Regions from separate parts of the Streptomyces sp. P3 genome, predicted to be linked through region 3. Evidence: riboswitches for the same ligand, from Rfam matches in the RefSeq annotation. Region 3 holds a riboswitch; each other region holds the start of a gene.

What was found. Region 3 has a riboswitch for cyclic di-AMP ahead of C6376_RS06165 (transglycosylase SLT domain-containing protein). Riboswitches for the same ligand answer to the same signal wherever they lie in the genome.
Region 1: it holds a riboswitch for cyclic di-AMP, as region 3 does, so the genes downstream of both, C6376_RS00220 (M23 family metallopeptidase) here and C6376_RS06165 (transglycosylase SLT domain-containing protein) in region 3, are expected to answer to the same signal.
Region 2: it holds a riboswitch for cyclic di-AMP, as region 3 does, so the genes downstream of both, C6376_RS34880 (LysM peptidoglycan-binding domain-containing M23 family metallopeptidase) here and C6376_RS06165 (transglycosylase SLT domain-containing protein) in region 3, are expected to answer to the same signal.
Region 4: it holds a riboswitch for cyclic di-AMP, as region 3 does, so the genes downstream of both, C6376_RS13165 (transglycosylase family protein) here and C6376_RS06165 (transglycosylase SLT domain-containing protein) in region 3, are expected to answer to the same signal.

The regions. Positions count from the first base shown of each region.
Region 1 covers NZ_CP028369.1:73,761-78,244, forward strand. The annotation lists gene C6376_RS00215 (GntR family transcriptional regulator) at 1-425, opposite strand, end outside; gene C6376_RS00220 (M23 family metallopeptidase) at 613-1,368, opposite strand; cyclic di-AMP (ydaO/yuaA leader) riboswitch at 1,383-1,549, opposite strand; gene C6376_RS00225 (pitrilysin family protein) at 1,760-3,148, opposite strand; gene C6376_RS00230 (pitrilysin family protein) at 3,145-4,484, opposite strand, start outside.
Region 2 covers NZ_CP028369.1:7,903,450-7,907,933, forward strand. The annotation lists gene C6376_RS34875 (alpha-galactosidase) at 1-491, shown strand, start outside; cyclic di-AMP (ydaO/yuaA leader) riboswitch at 796-953, shown strand; gene C6376_RS34880 (LysM peptidoglycan-binding domain-containing M23 family metallopeptidase) at 958-1,923, shown strand; gene C6376_RS34885 (DUF6250 domain-containing protein) at 2,250-2,957, shown strand; gene C6376_RS34890 (SGNH/GDSL hydrolase family protein) at 3,084-3,869, shown strand; gene C6376_RS34895 (MBL fold metallo-hydrolase) at 4,393-4,484, shown strand, end outside.
Region 3 covers NZ_CP028369.1:1,375,014-1,379,497, forward strand. The annotation lists gene C6376_RS06160 (polyprenyl synthetase family protein) at 1-681, opposite strand, end outside; cyclic di-AMP (ydaO/yuaA leader) riboswitch at 1,552-1,772, shown strand; gene C6376_RS06165 (transglycosylase SLT domain-containing protein) at 1,777-2,259, shown strand; gene C6376_RS06170 (HAD family hydrolase) at 2,475-3,299, opposite strand; gene fahA (fumarylacetoacetase) at 3,697-4,484, shown strand, end outside.
Region 4 covers NZ_CP028369.1:2,917,841-2,922,324, reverse strand. The annotation lists gene eno (phosphopyruvate hydratase) at 1-1,154, opposite strand, end outside; gene C6376_RS13165 (transglycosylase family protein) at 1,711-2,415, opposite strand; cyclic di-AMP (ydaO/yuaA leader) riboswitch at 2,419-2,601, opposite strand; gene C6376_RS13160 (transglycosylase family protein) at 2,807-3,841, opposite strand; gene C6376_RS13155 (cytochrome P450) at 4,057-4,484, opposite strand, start outside.

The DNA.
Region 1 (4,484 bases), 1.3 Mb from region 3:
GCGGGACTTCCGGAGGCCTGTGCGAGCGTCTCGTGGAACCAGCCCCCAAGAGAGCGCAGATCCTCGCTGTTGCCTCTCCTGGCCCGCTCCTGACCCAGCCGGACCAGGCCGCGCAGCACCTTCAGATGGGCCTCCGTGCGCCGCTGGGCGGCCCGGGAGGCACCGAGCGGCTCCAGCAGCAGCCGCATCTCCAGCAGGTCCGCGGCCTCCTGCTCGGTGGGCTCCGCCACACACGCGCCCGCGTGCCGCCGGGTGACGACGAAGCCCTCGGCCTCCAGTGTGCGCAGCGCCTCGCGGACGGGGACACGCGAGACGCCGTAGCGACGGGCGAGGAGTTCCTCGGTGAGGCGGCTGCCGCGTTCGTAGACACCCGCGACGATGTCGTCCCGGATGGCCGTGCACACCGAGTGCGCCGGAATTCGCATGACGGACCTCCGCCTTAATCCCCGTGAAACGTCGACGGTTGACGTGTGTTCCGTGACTCTATTGCAATGAGCGGGAATTTCCGACGGGGAGCCGGAATCCAGGGATATTTTTTGGACAGCGGACCCCCGGAAACGGCGAAAGCCCCGGCCGAGGGGCCGGGGCCGAACGATCTGTCGCCGTCATTCGTCAGACGTTGACGCCGTGCCCCCGGAGATAGGCGACCGGGTCGATGTCCGAGCCGTACTCGGGGGTCGTGCGGGCCTCGAAGTGCAGATGCGGGCCGGTGACGTTGCCCGTCGCGCCGGACAGCCCGATGCGCTGGCCCGGGGTGACCGTCTGGCCCACCGACACCTCGATGGACGACAGGTGACCGTACTGCGTGTACGTCCCGTCGTTCATCTTCAGGACGACCTGGTTGCCGTAGGCGCCGCCCCAGCCGGCCTCGACCACGGTGCCGGAGCCGACCGCGTGCACGGTGGTGCCGCTGGCCGCGTGGAAGTCGATGCCCGTGTGGCTGCCGGAGGACCACAGCGAGCTGCTGGCCTGGTAGCCGGTGGAGACGTAGGAGGCGGTGATCGGCGGCACGAAGGCGTTGAGACGCTTGCGCTCGGCCTCGCGGGCGGCACGCACGCGTGCCTCGCGCTCCTCCACGGCCTTCTTGGCGGCGGCCTTGCGGGAAGCCTCCTCGAAGGCGGCCTGCTTCTGCGCGGCGACCTGCTCGTCGACCTGGTCGGCGACGGACTCGGCGACGGACTCGCCGGCCGTGACGACGGGGATCAGACCGGTCTGCTCGGGGGTGGGCTCGGCCGCGAAGGCCGGGGTGGAGGCGACGGTGGCCATCACACCGGTGGTGGTGAGCGCCGCCACGCCGACCGCGCGAGCGGTGGAGCGCTGCATCCGGCTGGGCCGGCGGTGCTTCCCGGTGGCGCAGGTGAACGCCATGAAGTCAGGGGTGTCCTTTCCTTCCCTCTCGCCTACCGGGTTAGCTGACGGGTTCGGAGCAGGAAGGTCTCCTACGGACCCCCTCGCGTGCACGCGGGCGTCCGATTCACCCCAGGGACTTCACAAGTGGGTCCCCGGCTCCCCTGGCTCGCGCCGTACGGGGACTCGGCGATGACTGTCCGGTGCCGCGGCTGCGGCGCAGTGCCTGACGGACAGCCCGGATGAAGCTAAGCGGCGCGGGGATCAATCCTCAAACGGATCACGATTTTTGTAGCGCATCCCACAGAGCAGACAGGCAACCTCCACCCCAATTCGGACAAACAGAAGCCCTGGTGACGCTCGGTCGACCAGGGCCCCTGCGCGTGCGTGCCGTTGCCGCGGCGGCCGGTTGCTACTCGGCGGACACGACCTTCACCTCGCCGATGCCGAGGGCCTCGACGGGCTCCTTGATCCGGGCCGCGTCGCCCACCAGAACCGTCACCAGCCGGTCCACCGGGAAGGCGTTCACGGCCGCCGCGGTGGCCTCCACCGTGCCGGTCGCGGCGAGCTGCTGGTACAGCGTCGCCTGGTAGTCGTCGGGCAGGTGCTGCTCGACCTGGTCGGCCAGCGTGCTCGCGACGGCCGCCGCGGTCTCGAACTTCAGCGGCGCCACGCCGACCAGGTTCTGCACGGCGACGTCCCGCTCGGCGTCGGTCAGCCCTTCGGCGGCGAGGGTGCGCAGCACCTTCCACAGGTCGTCCAGCGCGGGACCGGTGTTCGGGGTGTCGACGGAGCCGCTGATGGCGAGCATCGCGGCGCCCGAGCCGTCCGGCGCGGACCGCAGGACCTGCCCGAAGGCGCGGACGCCGTAGGTGTAGCCCTTCTCCTCACGCAGGACGCGGTCCAGACGGGAGGTGAGGGTGCCGCCGAGACAGTAGGTGCCGAGCACCTGGGCGGGCCACACGCGGTCGTGCCGGTCGGCGCCGATCCGGCCGATCAGCAGCTGCGTCTGGACGGCGCCCGGGCGGTCCACGATGACGACCCGGCCGGCGTCGTCGGCGGTCACCGGGGGCACCGGCCGGGGCTCGGCGGCGGAGCCCGTCCAGGCGCCCAGGGTGTCGCCCAGGAGCGTGTCCAGATCGACCCCCGTGAGGTCGCCGACGACCACGGCGGTGGCCGTCGCGGGGCGGACGTGCTTGTCGTAGAAGGCCCGGACGGACGTGGAGTCGATCTTCTCTACCGTCTCGGCGGTGCCCTGCCGCGGACGCGACATACGGGCCGTGGCCGGGAACAGCTCCTTGGAGAGCTCCTTGGCGGCGCGCCGGGAGGGGTTGGCCAGCTCGTGCGGGATCTCGTCCAGGCGGTTGCGCACGAGGCGCTCGACCTCGCTGTCGGCGAACGCGGGCGCCCTGAGGGCGTCGGCGAGCAGACCGAGGCCCTTGGTCAGGCGCGAGGCCGGGACCTCGAGGCTGATGCGGACGCCGGGGTGGTCGGCGTGCGCGTCCAGGGTGGCGCCGCAGCGCTCCAGTTCGGCGGCGAACTCCTCGGCGGAGTGTTTGTCGGTGCCCTCGGTGAAGGCGCGCGCCATGATCGTGGCGAGGCCGTCGAGACCGGCCGGTTCCGCGTCCAGCGGGGCGTCGAGCAGGATCTCGACGGCGACGACCTGCTGACCGGGGCGGTGGCAGTGCAGCACAGTCAGGCCGTTGGCCAGGGCGGTGCGCTCGGGCGCCGGGAACGCCCACGGCTTGGCCTCGCCCGCCAGGGGCTGGGGGTGGAAGTCCATCGTGGCGAGCTCGGTCACCGGGCCGCCTCCTCGTTCTCGTCCTGGTCGGCGGGGGCTTCGGGGGCGGTGGGCTCGTAGACGAGCACCGCGCGGTTGTCGGGACGCAGGCGGGCCCGGGCGATCTCCCGCACCTCCTCGGCCGTCACGTCCAGCACCCGCTGGACCGCGGTCAGGGCGAGCTGCGGGTCGCCGAACAGGACGGCGAACCGGCACAGTTCGTCGGCGCGGCCGGCGACCGTGCCGAGGCGGTCGAGCCACTCGCGCTCCAACTGGGCCTGGGCGCGCTCCATCTCCTCGGCCGTGGGGCCCTCCTCGGCGAACCGGGCGAGCTCCTCGTCGATGGCCTCCTCGATGACGGGCACCTCGACGTCACCGGACGTCTTCACGTCCAGCCAGCCCAGGGAAGGTGCTCCGGCCAGCCGCAGCAGGCCGAAGCCGGCCGCCACCGCCGTACGGTCGCGGCGCACGAGCCGGTTGTAGAGGCGGGAGGACTCGCCGCCGCCGAGGACGGTGAGCGCCAGGTCGACGGCGTCGCACGCGCGCGTGCCGTCCTCGGGCAGACGGTAGGCCGCCATCAGGGCGCGGGCCGGCACCTCCTCCTCGACGACCTCCCGCACCTGCTCGCCGATGACGTCGGGCAGGGAGCCGTCGCGCGGGGCGGGCTTGCCGTCGTGCCCGGCGATGGAACCGAAGTACTTCTCGATCCAGGCGAGCGTCTGCTCCGGGTCGATGTCGCCGACCACGGACAGGACCGCGTTGTTGGGCGCGTAGTACGTGCGGAAGAACGCGCGCGCGTCCTCCAGCGTCGCTGCGTCCAGGTCGGCCATCGAGCCGATCGGCGTGTGGTGGTAGGGGTGGCCGTCGGGGTAGGCGAGAGCGGTGAGCTTCTCGAAGGCGGTGCCGTAGGGAACGTTGTCGTAACGCTGGCGGCGCTCGTTCTTGACGACGTCGCGCTGGTTCTCCATCGACTCGTCGTCGAGCGCGGTGAGCAGGGATCCCATGCGGTCGGCCTCCAGCCAGAGGGCGAGCTCCAGCTGGTGGGCGGGCATGGTCTCGAAGTAGTTGGTGCGCTCGAAACTGGTGGTGCCGTTCAGCGAACCGCCCGCACCCTGGACCAGCTCGAAGTGGCCGTTGCCCTTGACCTGGCCGGACCCCTGGAACATCAGGTGCTCGAAGAGGTGGGCGAGGCCTGTACGGCCCTTGACTTCATGGCGTGAGCCGACGTCGTACCAGAGGCACACCGCCGCCACGGGGGTCAGGTGGTCCTCCGAGAGCACCACGCGCAGGCCGTTGGCCAGGCGGTGCTCGGTCGCTGTCAGGCCCCCGGAGCCTGCCTGGGCTGTGGCCGTGTGAC
Region 2 (4,484 bases), 6.5 Mb from region 3:
GCCAGATCCACCCCGCCCGGGTCATGGCCGCGTGGGTCACCGACAGCCCCAACACGCAGCTCAACGGGCGGGTCAGCTCGCTGCGCTTCCGGTTCGTCAGCGCGATGGCCGGGGTGCTCGGCGTCGGCGGGGACCTCGCCGAGTGGAGTGAGGAGGAGCTCGCCGAGGCCCGCCGGTGGGTGGACCTCTACAAGGACATCCGGACGATCGTGCAGCAGGGCGACCTGTATCGGCTGCGTCCCCCGGCGGGCGGCCTGAGCGCCGTCCAGTACGTGCTCGGCGACGAGACGGTCGTCCTCGCCTGGCTCCAGGCGCAGCGGTTCGGCGAGCCCGTTCCGGCGCTGCGGCTGCGCGGACTCGACCCGACGGCGTCGTACGAATGCCGTGAAACTGGTGAAATCCACCGAGGTGCGGTGCTTCTGCATCACGGAATGGGCACGGGGCTGCGAGGCGACCTTGATGCGACGGTTATCCGACTGCGTCGCATCTGAGGTTTCTGTCCGAATTGGATTCTTCGTTCCAACTCGCTCTGGAACAGGAAAAGCTGGAGAAGCGTCACGTGAGCAGCGTCATATCCGTGACCGTACGTCGCCCGTCATGTTCACGTAATTCATGCGGATTTCCAGGGTGCTTGCGCCGAAAAGGCTGTTCTGATTCACGGAGCGTGACCGGGAATTCAGGCGGCGGATCAAGATAAAAGCCATCACCGTGCAACCTCTGCTTGTCCCTGTGCGTCCCGGTCGCTTACGTTCCACACCAATCCGGACGGACGCCCAATCCTGCCGCCGCCCGGAATCCGCACACTCACCCGTACACGGCAGGAGCGGGGGACCCACAGGCATCACCGCCTGTTCCGGTCCCGGAACAGGCTCGGGGTAAAGCCGCGTCCCGACGCGGCCGGACATCTCCAGTCCGCACCCGACAGCTCACCTCGCAGGCGCCGGAGAGGAATTCGTCATGCCCGCGAAGGGTAAGCACCGCCGTCCCAAGGCCCAGCGCCTCACCCGTTCCATAGCCGCCGCCGGAACCGGTGGTGCCGCGCTCGCCCTTCCGTTCATGGCCGCCTCCGGCGCCCACGCGGCAACTCCGGAGTCCGCGCCCCAGGGCGTCTCCCGGGCCGTCGCGCAGACGGTTTCCCAAAAGGCCGCGCCGACCGCTCCGGTGACCCGGAAGTCCGCCGCCACGACCTACACCGTGCGCTCCGGCGACTACCTCTCGAAGATCGCGGCCGAGCAGCACGTCGGCGGCGGCTGGAAGAAGCTGTACCAGGACAACCGTGAGGCCGTCGGCGCCGACCCCTCGCTGATCCACCCCGGCCTCAAGCTGTCCATCGGCGCGAAGGCCGCGTCCGGCGCCCCCAAGTCGTCCGGTTCGTCGTCTTCTTCGTCCTCGGCGCACTCCTTCGCGAAGTCCTCGAGGTCCGCGACGACCTCGAAGTCCCCGGAGGCGTCGAAGTCGTCGTCCTCCGGGTCCTCCGCGAAGGCGGCCGCCCAGGCCGCCGAGAGCAGCGCGAGCGGCTTCACCCTGCCCGTGTCCGGCGCGACCGTCGGCACCCCGTACCACCAGTCGGGCAGCATGTGGTCCAGCGGCTACCACACCGGCGTCGACTTCGTCGTCCCGACCGGCACCTCGCTGAAGGCCGTCGCCGCGGGCACCGTCGTCTCCGCGGGATGGGGCGGCGCCTACGGCAACCAGGTCGTCATCAAGCTGAACGACGGCTACTACGCCCAGTACGCCCACCTGTCCCAGCTCTCCGTCTCGGCCGGCCAGACCGTCGGCGCGGGCCAGCAGGTCGGGCTCTCCGGCGCGACGGGCAACGTGACCGGACCGCACCTGCACTTCGAGATCCGCACCACGCCGGACTACGGCTCGGACGTCGACCCGGTCGCCTACCTCCGCGCCCACGGCGTCTCCGTCGGCTGACACCGCCGACGCCCCCGCGCCCGACACGCAGCCCGAGGCCGGACCCCGATCGCACGATCCGGGGCCGGCCTTCGGCGTGTCCGGCGTGCGTGCGTCACGGACACCGCCGGCTCCGCTCATTCATGATCGTTCGATTGCGGTCCTGTGGCGTGTCCGGTCGCACCGTCGACAGGCGAGGCCGATACGGACACAGTGGTCCGGTCAGACGGCAAGCGCTTTCGGCGTCGGCCCGGGACCCGACGGACGCCGACCGGGCGTCTGCGCGGGGCCCGCCGCACACCGAAGCCGCCCCGCCGCCCCGGTCCCACCCGAAGGAGCCGCATCCCGTGACGACGACGCGCAGAGCATTCGGCACACTCGCCGCCTCCGCCGCCCTGGCCGCCCTCGCACCCGCGACGACGGCGAGCGCCGCGCCCCGCCGCCGGCGGCTCCTCGCCCACGACGACTTCCGGCACGGGCTCGGCCGGTGGGCCGTCGAGCGGGAGCAGGGCGGCACGGTCGCCGCCTCCTGCGGGAGCCTCGAGATCGACGTGCCCGCCGGCGCGACCGTCTGGTTCACGCGGCGGCTCGACGGGCCGTACGTCCTCGAGTACGTCGCCACGCCCGTGTCCGCCGGCGGCCCCAACGACCGCGTGTCCGATCTCAACAACTTCTGGAACGCCGTCGACGTCCGTTCCCCGGACGATCTCTTCGCCACCCCGCGCGGCGGCGCCCTCGCCGAGTACGACCACCTCACGACGTACTACGTGGGCTACGGCGCCAACGGCAACACCACGACCAGGCTGCGCCGTTACGTGGGCGAGCCGGGTGTGCGCCCGCTGCTGTACGACTACACCGAGCCGCTGCTCGTCGCGAACCGGCCGCACCACGTGCGGATCGTCTCCGACGGCTCGGTCGTCCGCTGGTGGAACAACGGCCGGCTGGTGTTCGACCACACCGACCCGGAGCCCTACACGAGCGGCCACTTCGCCTTCCGCACCACCTGGAGCCACTTCCGCATCAACGACTTCCGCGTGTGGTCCCTTGTTCCCTGATTGGCAAATTCTTTAGGCGTGGCTTTTCTCACCGACCGTCAAGCCCTGCCTACGGTCGCGTAGGTCACATTCGAAGGTGAATGATGATCTGCCGTGGCAGACGATTCGAAGAGTGACAACAGATCAGTGATCGGGTCGTACGTGGCGGTGGGGGACAGCTTCACCGAAGGCGTCGGCGACCCCGGCCCCGACGGGGCGTTCGTCGGCTGGGCCGACCGGTTCGCGGTGCTTCTCGCGGACCGGCGGCCCGAAGGCGACTTCACCTACGCCAACCTCGCGGTCCGCGGAAAGCTGCTCGACCAGATCATGGAGGACCAGCTCCCCAGGGCGGTGGAACTCGCCCCGGACCTGGTCTCCTTCTGCGCGGGCGGCAACGACATCCTCCGTCCCGGCACCGACCCGGACGAGGTCGCCGAGCGTTTCGAGCGCGCGATCTCGTCCCTGACCGCCGTCGCCGGCACGGTCATGGTGACCACCGGCTTCGACACTCGTGGCGTCCCCGTGCTGAAACACCTGCGCGGCAAGATCGCCACCTACAACGGGCACGTCCGCGCCGTCGCCGACCGGTACGGCTGTCCCGTGCTCGACCTGTGGTCCCTGAAGTCCGTGCAGGACCGCAGGGCCTGGGACGGCGACCGGCTCCACCTCTCCCCGGAGGGGCACACGCGGGTGGCCCTGCGCGCCGGGCAGGTCCTCGGCCTCGACGTGCCGGCCGATCCGGAGCAGCCCTGGCCGCTGCTGCCGCCGCGTGGCGCCCTCGACGTACGGCGCGACGACGTGCACTGGGCGCGCGAGTACCTGGTGCCCTGGATCGGGCGCCGGCTGCGCGGGGAGTCCTCCGGCGATCATGTGATCGCCAAGGGGACGCTCTCGCCGGACGACATCAGGATGCGCATCGCGGCCGTCGCGTAGCGGGTCCCGAGTCACGGCTCGCACCCGAGGAACGGCCGGCCGTGGGCGTCGTACGGCCGGCCGCTCCACCAGTGAGGTGGGCGCACGGGAGTGGCGCCGGGGAGGGACCGTCGGCCGGTGCTCGGATGACCGCACCCCCACCGTCCGCGCCGACACCTCTGCCTGAACGCCCCTCAGGCCGCACGCCCCTGTGAGGGGTGTGAGCTGCCGGCGATCGACTGCGCACGCGTGCCGTCGGGCGTGCAGGGCAAGCGGCGGGCTACGGCCCTCCCGCATCCGCCGCATCCGCAGAAGGCCGCTGCGGACGGCGCGCACGAGAGCGTCGACGACCAGGAAGCCCCGACGGCCGGTGACGTCGTCCGTCCAGGTCAGGGACAAACAGGGGGCGCCGGACACCCGGACCCCGGGACCGGGGCGTCACTGAACAGTGGGTCGGTATCGGGAGGTGGTACGAGGGCCGGAAACGCGTTGTCGGGGGAGGCGACCATAATGGAATGCCTCAGCGACTCCACCTGGAGGTACCGTGTCCGGTTTCCGTCCCCTGAGCTCCGGGCTCCGCGGTCTGCAGCCCGAGGCCTTCGGCGCGGATCCGAGCGGTGGGCGCCTGGCGCGCAT
Region 3 (4,484 bases):
GGACGCGATGTCCAGCACGTCGTCCGCCAGCTGGAAGGCGACGCCGAGCCGCTCGCCGTACTGCGTCAGCACGTCGACGACCGTCTCGTCGGCGCCCGACATCATGGCGCCGAACCGGCAGGCCACCGCGACCAGCGAACCGGTCTTGCCGCCGAGCACGTCGAGGTAGTGCTCGACCGGGTCCCGTCCGTCCGTGGGCCCCGCCGTCTCCAGGATCTGGCCGGTGACCAGCCGCTCGAACGCCTCCGCCTGCACCCGCACCGCCTCCGGACCGAGGTCGGCCAGGATGTGCGAGGCGCGCGCGAAGAGGAAGTCACCGGTGAGGACGGCCACCGAGTTGCCCCAGCGGGCGTTCGCGCTGGGAACCCCGCGTCGCACGGCGGCCTCGTCCATCACGTCGTCGTGGTACAGCGTGGCCAGGTGCGTCAGCTCCACCACCACGGCAGACGGCACGATGCCCGGCGCGTGCCTGTCCCCGAACTGCGACGCGAGCATCACGAGCAGCGGACGGAACCGCTTCCCGCCCGCCCGCACCAGGTGCTGGGCGGCCTCCGTGATGAACGGAACCTCACTCTTGGTGGCCTCGAGCAAGCCTTCCTCGACAGCCGCCAATCCGGCCTGGACATCGGCTTCCAGAGCCTGGTCCCGCACGCTCAGCCCGAACGGCCCGACGACGGTCACGAGGGGTCTCCTGTCTGCTGGTGTCTACTGGCGATTACGCGGTATGTCGATAGGTCGCTGCCATCACTCGAGTCAGCGTATCCGGTCACGTTTCGATCACTGATAGCCCCCACGTCCCCCGGGGGCGAATGCACTCGCCCGCGAGGCGCACGCATCGGGCCAGACCGTATCCGATCGCGTCCTCGATGTTTCTGATCAGCCCATACGAAGAGATGCTCATCGGGTTGCCGCGGAGCACCGAATCATGTTCCACGCCGAGGCCGACGCCCGACCGAGCCTTCCGCCTCGGACCGGCGACGAACCCAGCCCCGCCTCGACCGGCCCCAGGCCCCGCCCCGGGCTCCGCCCGCCCCTGCCGGAACGACACGCGCATGCCGCACGGGAGCCATCCCGGCGCAACGGGCGCACGGCAGGAAGCACGGCTGCGGACCACTGGCACACAGCCACGCGAGCAGGGGCAGGGATACGCGGGCCAGGGCAGGTGGGCAGCGGCGCAGCGGCGCAGCGGCGCAGGGGTGCAGGGGTGCAGGGGTGCAGGGGTGCAGAGATCACGACGGGGAGCACGACGGGAAGCGCAGGGGGTACGACAGAGAGCCATCCGCCTCTCCCATGTTCCATAACAAGCGAGTTGAGGCTAATGCCCGATTAGTCGCTCTCGTGATTCCTCGTGACATGGCTCACTGGCACCGACATAACGGTCATGATCCACCATCCCTGGATCCACCGCCCAGCCAAGCGAGTTGACGCTTTGCACCCACAAAGGATCAAGCACCCCATACGGCACAGACCAAGGTCAATAGGGATCATCTGTGAATCCGGCACTTGTTCCGGACATGTGCTCTCGCATACGTTCCCGGCCTGTCGGGCGGACGCCTAATCCTGCCGCCGCCCGTAACACCCACCGAGAAACGCATGGCAGGAGCGGGGGAACCAGGTAGGTCGCCGCAGCGAATTGCCCTGACGTTCTGGACATCCAGATCTTTTCGGGCAATCCGCTATGGCTTGGGGTGAAGTCACGACCGTCAGGACGCGACCGGGCAGCTCCCGCCCGAACCCGACAGCTCACCTCGCAGGCGACGGAGAGGAAAACTCGTCATGTCCGCTGCCGCTCAGCGCTCCACCCGCACCTCCCGCCTCGCCCGCAAGCTCGCCGTCGCCGGCACCGGAGTCGCCGTACTGGCGCTCCCGCTCATCGGTGCCACCACCGCCTCCGCGGCCACCGCACCGACCGTCGCCACCGCGAGCAGCCTCGGCTACTCCGACAACCTCGACGGCTGGATCCGCGCCTCCCTGCAGGTCATGTCGCAGCACGGCATTCCGGGGACGTACAACGGCATCTACCGCAACGTCATCCGCGAGTCCTCGGGCAACCCCTACGCCATCAACCTCTGGGACTCCAACGCCGCCGCGGGCATCCCGTCCAAGGGCCTGCTGCAGGTCATCGACCCGACCTTCCGCGCGTACCACGTCGAGGGCACCTCCTGGGACTCCTACGACCCGGTCGCGAACATCACCGCCGCCTGCAACTACGCGGCCTCGCGTTACGGCTCGATCGACAACGTCTTCGGCGCCTACTGACGCCCTTCCGGCAGACTGCTGGCCGGCTGACGGTCGGCCGGCTGACCATCGGATGGCTGACGGTCGGATGGCTGGCTGGCTGGCTGGCTGGCTGGCTGGCTGGCTGAGTGACGGTCGCCGGCCACCGGCTCACGCGGTCACCGGCTCACGGCTCACGGCTCACGGCTCACGGCTCACGGCTCACGGCTCACGGCTCACGGCTCACGGCTCACGGCTCACGGAAACAGTCTTTCGAGGACGACGGCCACGCCGTCGTCCTCGTTCGACGTCGTCACCTCGTCGGCCACTGCCCTGAGTTCGGGATGGGCGTTGGCCATGGCGACACCGCGCGCCGCCCAGTCGAACATCGGGATGTCGTTGGGCATGTCCCCGAAGGCGACGGTGTCCTCGGGCCGCAGCCCGAGGTGTTCCGCGGCCAGCGCCAGGCCCGTCGCCTTGGTGATCCCGCAGGGCTGCAGTTCGACCGTGCCGGGACCCGACATGGTGACCGTCGCGAGCGAGCCCACCACCGAGCGGGCCGTCGCCGCCAACTCGTCGTCGGACAGGGTGGGATGACGCAGCAGCACCTTGCTGATCGGCTCGCACCAAAGGTCGTCGCGACTGCCGACCCGCAGCGCCGGCAGCGTCGGGTGGGGCATCCGGTAGCCCGGCTCGATGAGCGTGAGCCCGTCGACACCGTCCTGGTCGACCGCCGCGTACAACTGCCCGACCTCCGCTTCGATCTTGCCGAGCGCGGTCTCCGCCAGCTCCCGGTCCAGAGTGACCGACCACAGCAGCCGGTCCGCTCCGGCGTCGTACAGCTGCGCACCCTGTCCGCACACCGCGAGTCCCCTGCTGTGCAGGCGTTCGAGGAGCGGCCGCACCCGGGGTGCGGGCCGTCCCGTCACCACCAGGTGGCGTGCGCCGGCGGCGGCCACCCGCGCGAGCGCGTCGAGCGACCGGTCGGAGAAGGTGTCGTCGCCGCGGAGCAGCGTTCCGTCCAGGTCTGTGGCGATCAGGGAGTACGCGGTGCGCGCGGCATATGCGGTGGGTGCGGCCATGATCAGAGAATACGGATCCCGTACCCCTCGGGTTCGACGGGAAGCGGACCACGTCCAGGTCCTGCCCTGTTCTGCCAACTCCCTTTGCGTGACTGGCCTTGACGCGTCCCGGGACTGGCTCAATGAAGCGGTTTTCTGACGCCTCGCCGGGGAGCGGTCGGCCAGAGGACTCCGCACCGGTTCGAGATCGCGGGCCGGACCGTGAACCATCCGGAGGCAGGCGGCCGGACGTCGCAGCGTGGGCCGAAACGCCCCGCCGGCCTGTCCCCCATGTCGCTTTCGCCAGGTCAGCCGTAACGTGTGGCCCGGCTCGCCGCACCCGCGCGACATCCGCCCGGCGTCCGGTGACCACGACATGGCGAGCACCAGAGAGTGCAGGAAAGAGAGGCAGTAACCGATGCCCCCCTTCGACCTTCCCGAGGGCGATCCCTTCGGCCCGCACAACCTCCCGTACGGCGTGTTCTCCCTCTCGGGCTCCACCGGGCGGACCGTCGGCGTCCGGTTCGGTGAGCACGTGCTGGACGCGGGCGCGGCAGCCCGCGCGCTCGGCTCGCCCCACGCGGAGCTGCTGTCGGCGCCGAACCTGAACCCGCTGCTCGCGGCGGGCCGTGCCGTCTGGTCGCAGGTGCGGCACGCGCTCACGGAGTGGCTCACCGACCCCGCTCACCGCCCCACCGTCGAACCGCTCCTGCATCCCCTGTCCGCGGTGTCCCTGCACCTCCCCTTCGAGGTCGCCGACTACGTCGACTTCTACTCCTCCGAACACCACGCGCGAAACGCCGGCGCGATCTTCCGCCCGGACGCCGGCGACACGCTCCTCGCCAACTGGAAGCACCTGCCGATCGGTTACCACGGGCGTGCCGGCACGGTCGTGGTCTCCGGAACGGACGTGGTGCGTCCCTCGGGCCAGCGCAAGGCGCCTTCCGATCCCGCCCCCGTCTTCGGCCCGTCGGGGCGACTCGACATCGAGGCCGAGGTCGGCTTCGTGGTCGGCGTGCCGTCGAAGCAGGGCAGTCCGGTCGCGCTGGCCGACTACCGCGAGCACGTCTTCGGGCTGTGCCTGCTCAACGACTGGTCCGCCCGTGACATCCAGGCCTGGGAGTACGTGCCCCTCGGCCCGTTCCTCGGCAAGTCGTTCGCCACATCGGTGTCTGCGTGGGTCACTCCGCTGGAAGCTCTGGACGA
Region 4 (4,484 bases), 1.5 Mb from region 3:
CCACAGTTCACCGCGACGGCGAGGTCGGCGATGGTGACGTCCTCGGTCTCGCCGGAGCGGTGGGACATCATGCACTTGAAGCCGTTGCGCTGGGCCATCTCGACGGCGTCCAGGGTCTCGGTCAGCGAGCCGATCTGGTTGACCTTGACGAGCAGGGCGTTGGCGGAGCCCTCGTCGATGCCGCGGGCCAGGCGCTCCGGGTTGGTGACGAAGAGGTCGTCGCCGACGATCTGGACCTTGTCGCCCAGCTTGTCGGTGATGACCTTCCAGCCGGCCCAGTCGTCCTCGTACAGCGGGTCCTCGATGGAGACGAGCGGGTACGCGGAGACGAGCTCCTCGTAGTACTCGGTCATCTCGGCGGCCGAGCGGGACTTGCCCTCGAACTCGTACTTGCCGTCCTTGTAGAACTCGGACGCGGCGACGTCGAGCGCGAGCGCGATCTGCTCACCGGGGACGTAACCGGCCTGCTGGATGGCCTCGATGATGAGGTCGAGCGCGGCGCGGTTGGACTCCAGGTTCGGGGCGAAGCCGCCCTCGTCGCCGAGGCCGGTGGACAGGCCCTTGGTCTTCAGCACCTTCTTGAGGGTGTGGTAGACCTCGGCGCCCCAGCGCAGGGCCTCGGAGAAGGACTCCGCGCCGATCGGGGCGATCATGAACTCCTGGATGTCCACGTTGGAGTCGGCGTGCGAGCCGCCGTTCAGGATGTTCATCATCGGAACGGGCAGCAGGTGCGCGTTCGGGCCGCCCAGGTAGCGGAACAGCGGCAGGTCGCTGGCCTCGGAGGCGGCGTGGGCGACGGCGAGCGAGACGCCGAGGATGGCGTTGGCGCCGAGCGAGCCCTTGTTGTCGGTGGCGTCCAGGTCGAACATGGCCTGGTCGATCAGGCGCTGCTCGGTGGCGTCGTAGCCGACGAGCTCCGGGCCGATCTGCTCGATGACGGCGAGGACGGCCTTCTCGACACCCTTGCCCTGGTAGCGGTTCGGGTCACCGTCGCGCAGCTCGATGGCCTCGAAGGCACCCGTGGAGGCGCCGGACGGAACGGCGGCACGACCCGTGCTGCCGTCGTCGAGGCCTACCTCGACCTCGACCGTGGGGTTGCCTCGGGAGTCCAGGATTTCCCGGGCTACGACGACGTCGATGGACGGCACGAGCATCTCCTTCATGGGATGTGACGCTGAAAGTGCGCGGCGCGTGGCCTTGCGCCTAGAGCCTAACCGCCTCCGGGGCGTCGGCCACCGACCGACCGTCCCGTGGACGGACTGACCGTACACATTGTTCCTGTCCGGAACAAAGCGGCTGGGGAAAGCGGCCCGAAAGGCCGGGAAAACACCACGCGGCCCGGGAGGCCGACGGCCTGACGGACGGCTGCCTGACGGGCGGCTGCCACAGGACCCGAAGGAACGGAAGGACCGCAAGGACGGCGGCCGGGAGGCCCGGAGGCCGGAAGTGCAGCGGCCGGAAGAACGTCGGCCGGGAGGAAAGCGGTCTGGAGAACGCCGGCCGGGAGCGCGGCGGCTGGACGAACGACGGCCGGAAGAGCGGCGGCCGGGAGCGCGCCGGCCGGAAGAGCGCAAGAGAAAACCCCGTCCCGGTGCGTACGGGGGAACACGCACCGGAACGGGGGGCTCGTGGGGACGGGGGGCCGTCACGCGGTTCTCAGGGTGCCGACCTTCATCGGGAGGGCACGGTGGCCGCGTCGGCAGCCGGCTGTCACTTCAGGTGCAGCTGCTGACCCGGGTAGATGAGGTCGGCGTCCTGGACGATGTCCTTGTTCAGCTCGAACAGCTTCTGCCAGCCACCCTCGACCTTGTGCTTCTCGGCGATGGAGCTGAGGGTGTCGCCCTTGACGACCTTGTACTCGCCGTCGCCCTTCTTGACCTTCTTGCCGGTCGGGGTGGTGACCGTCTTGGACTTCTTGGCGGCCGCCGGACGGTCGGTGGAGCGGGAGCTGCTCTTCTGCTCGGTCGAGCGGGAGCTGCTGCCGCTGTCCGACGAGCCGGAGGAGCCCGAGTTCGAGGAGGCGGCGCTGCCGCCGTCGTAGGAGGCGCCGGACAGACCCTTGCCGCAGACCGGCCAGGCGCCCTTGCCCTGGCCCGCGAGGACCTTCTCGCCGATGGCTATCTGCTGGGCCTTGGAGGCCTGGTTGGCCTGCGAGGCGTACTGCGTGCCGCCGTACGCGGCCCAGGTGGAGGACGAGAACTGCAGGCCGCCGTAGTAGCCGTTGCCGGTGTTGATGGACCAGTCGCCGCCGGACTCGCACTGGGCGACCGCGTCCCACTCGGAGGCGGTGGCGGCGGAGGCGTTGCCGGCCGCCAGCAGCGGTGCGGCGATGGCGACGCCGGTGACGCCGGCCAGAGCGGCGGCACGGGTGGCCTTGGACGGACGGCGGTGCTTGCCCTTACCGGAAAACAGCATGGTGGATCCCCTCACCGACGCCTGCGAGGTGAGCTGTCGGGTTCGGGCCGTGTGAGTTGCCCGGCCACTCCTCCGCCGGAGACTTCCGCTCCGTGGAGGTGTGGCTTCACCCCAAGCCGCTCCGGTGACTTCCCGGTTCGGCACTTACCTTGGGTCCCCCGCTCCTGCCTACGGCGCTTGACGCGACGACTGTTCCCGGGCAGCCGCTGGCAGGATTCGGCGTTGCGACGGCCGGGGCTCGGGTTGCCGAGCGGTCACGACCGTAGACACGCGATCCGCGGAATTTCAAAGACGATCAGGGCTTCTGAGACTCATCCCACACTTTCACCAAAGCGGACATTCACCGCGAAGTGTGACGTGAACTCCCGCTGATTTTCTTGGGCTTTGCGCCCTATTGGACCCCTGTGTCGAGGGTCTGACCGGGAGCGATGTCGCTCGGATCGGCGCCGATGACGTCCTTGTTCTCGGCGTAGAGGGCACGCCATCCGCCGTGGAGGCCAAGGGAGTCGGCGATGGAGGCGAGGGAGTCGCCCTCCTGGACCACATAGGTGGCCGCGGCGTGCCGGCCCGCGGAGGCGGTGGACGCACCGCCCGCCTCGATGTCGGCACCCTTGGCCGCCGGCTCGTCGGCCGTGGTGCCGCGATGGCGGCCGGAGCCGAGGGAACCGGTGTCGACGAGGTTCCAGGAACCCGCCTCCTGGCCCGACTTGTCCGGGTTGACCGCTTCCGGTGTCCCCGTGGGCGAGCCGTCGGCCGCCCGCGGGCCTCCCTGACGGCCGGCGCCGTCGGAGTCGCCCGTGACGGCCGATGGTGACGAAGGGGACGAAGGTGACGCCGAGGGTGAACTCGTGGAATCACCGGACGAGTCAGGCGAGTCGGACGACCCGGTCGAACCGCTGGAGTCGCCGGAGCCGGTCGAGCCGCCGGAATCCGAGGAGCTCGACGAGCCCGACGAACCCGACAACCCCCTGGACAGGTCGGACAAACCCGAGGAGCCGGATGATTCCGACGAATCGCCCGCCACTCCGGTGTCCACGGCCAGCGCGCCGTTCTCCTTGGTGAGCCCGGAGGTCAGCCCGCACGTGCCCCACGCGCCTACGCCCTTGGCCGCGAGCACCTTCTGCGCCACGGCGATCTGCTGGTTGCGGCTGGCCAGGTCGGGGCTCGCCGCGTAGTCGAGTCCGCCGTAGGCGTTCCAGTCCTGCTGGGTGAGGCTCAGGCCGCCGGACTCGCCGCCGACTCCGTCGGCACTCCACGAGCCCCCGGTCTCGCACTGCGCCACCTTGTCCCACACCGTGCCGTCCGCGGCGCTCGCGCCGGAGGCGGCGAACAGCGGGATGGCGATGGCGGAGCCGGTCACCCCGGCCGCGACGAGCAGCGCGGGGGCCTGGCGGGGGCGACGGTGACGACCGTTCCCGGAGAGCATGCGAGGGCCTTTCTCTGGACAGCAGTGCCGGCGCGGGCGAGTGAGCTGACGCGTCGCGCTGACGAGTGAACGTATCGGCAGACGATCACTTGTCACAAGTTAATGCCGCGCAGATCACGTGAAGATCACAGACTTGAGGATCGGTCACCTTTGCTTCGCCACATGGTCACAATCCGCTGACGTCCGGTCAGACCCGCACCGCTGTGACGGAACCGTCAGACGCCGGAGCGCGGGCCGGACACCGGGGCGAACTCGACCGGCAGCGTGCGCAGGCCGCGCATGATGAGGCCGCCGCGCCACCTCAACTCGGCTGGTTCCACCGCCAGTCGAAGGTCGGGAAGCCGGGTGAGCAGAGTGGCCAGCGCGGTCTGGCCCTCAAGCCGGGCCAGCGGGGCGCCCAGGCAGTAGTGGATGCCGTGGCCGTAGCCGAGGTGCTGGTTGTCACGGCGGGCGAGGTCGAGGGTGTCGGGGTCGGTGAAGCGGGCCGGATCGCGGTCGGCGGCGGCCAGCACGACGAGGACGGGATCGCCGGGCGCGATGTCCTGGCCGCCGATGACGACCGGCTCGGTCGCGAACCGCCAGGTGGCGAGTTCGACGGGCCCGTCGTAGCGGAGCAGTTCCTCGACGCCGGTGGCGAGCAGGG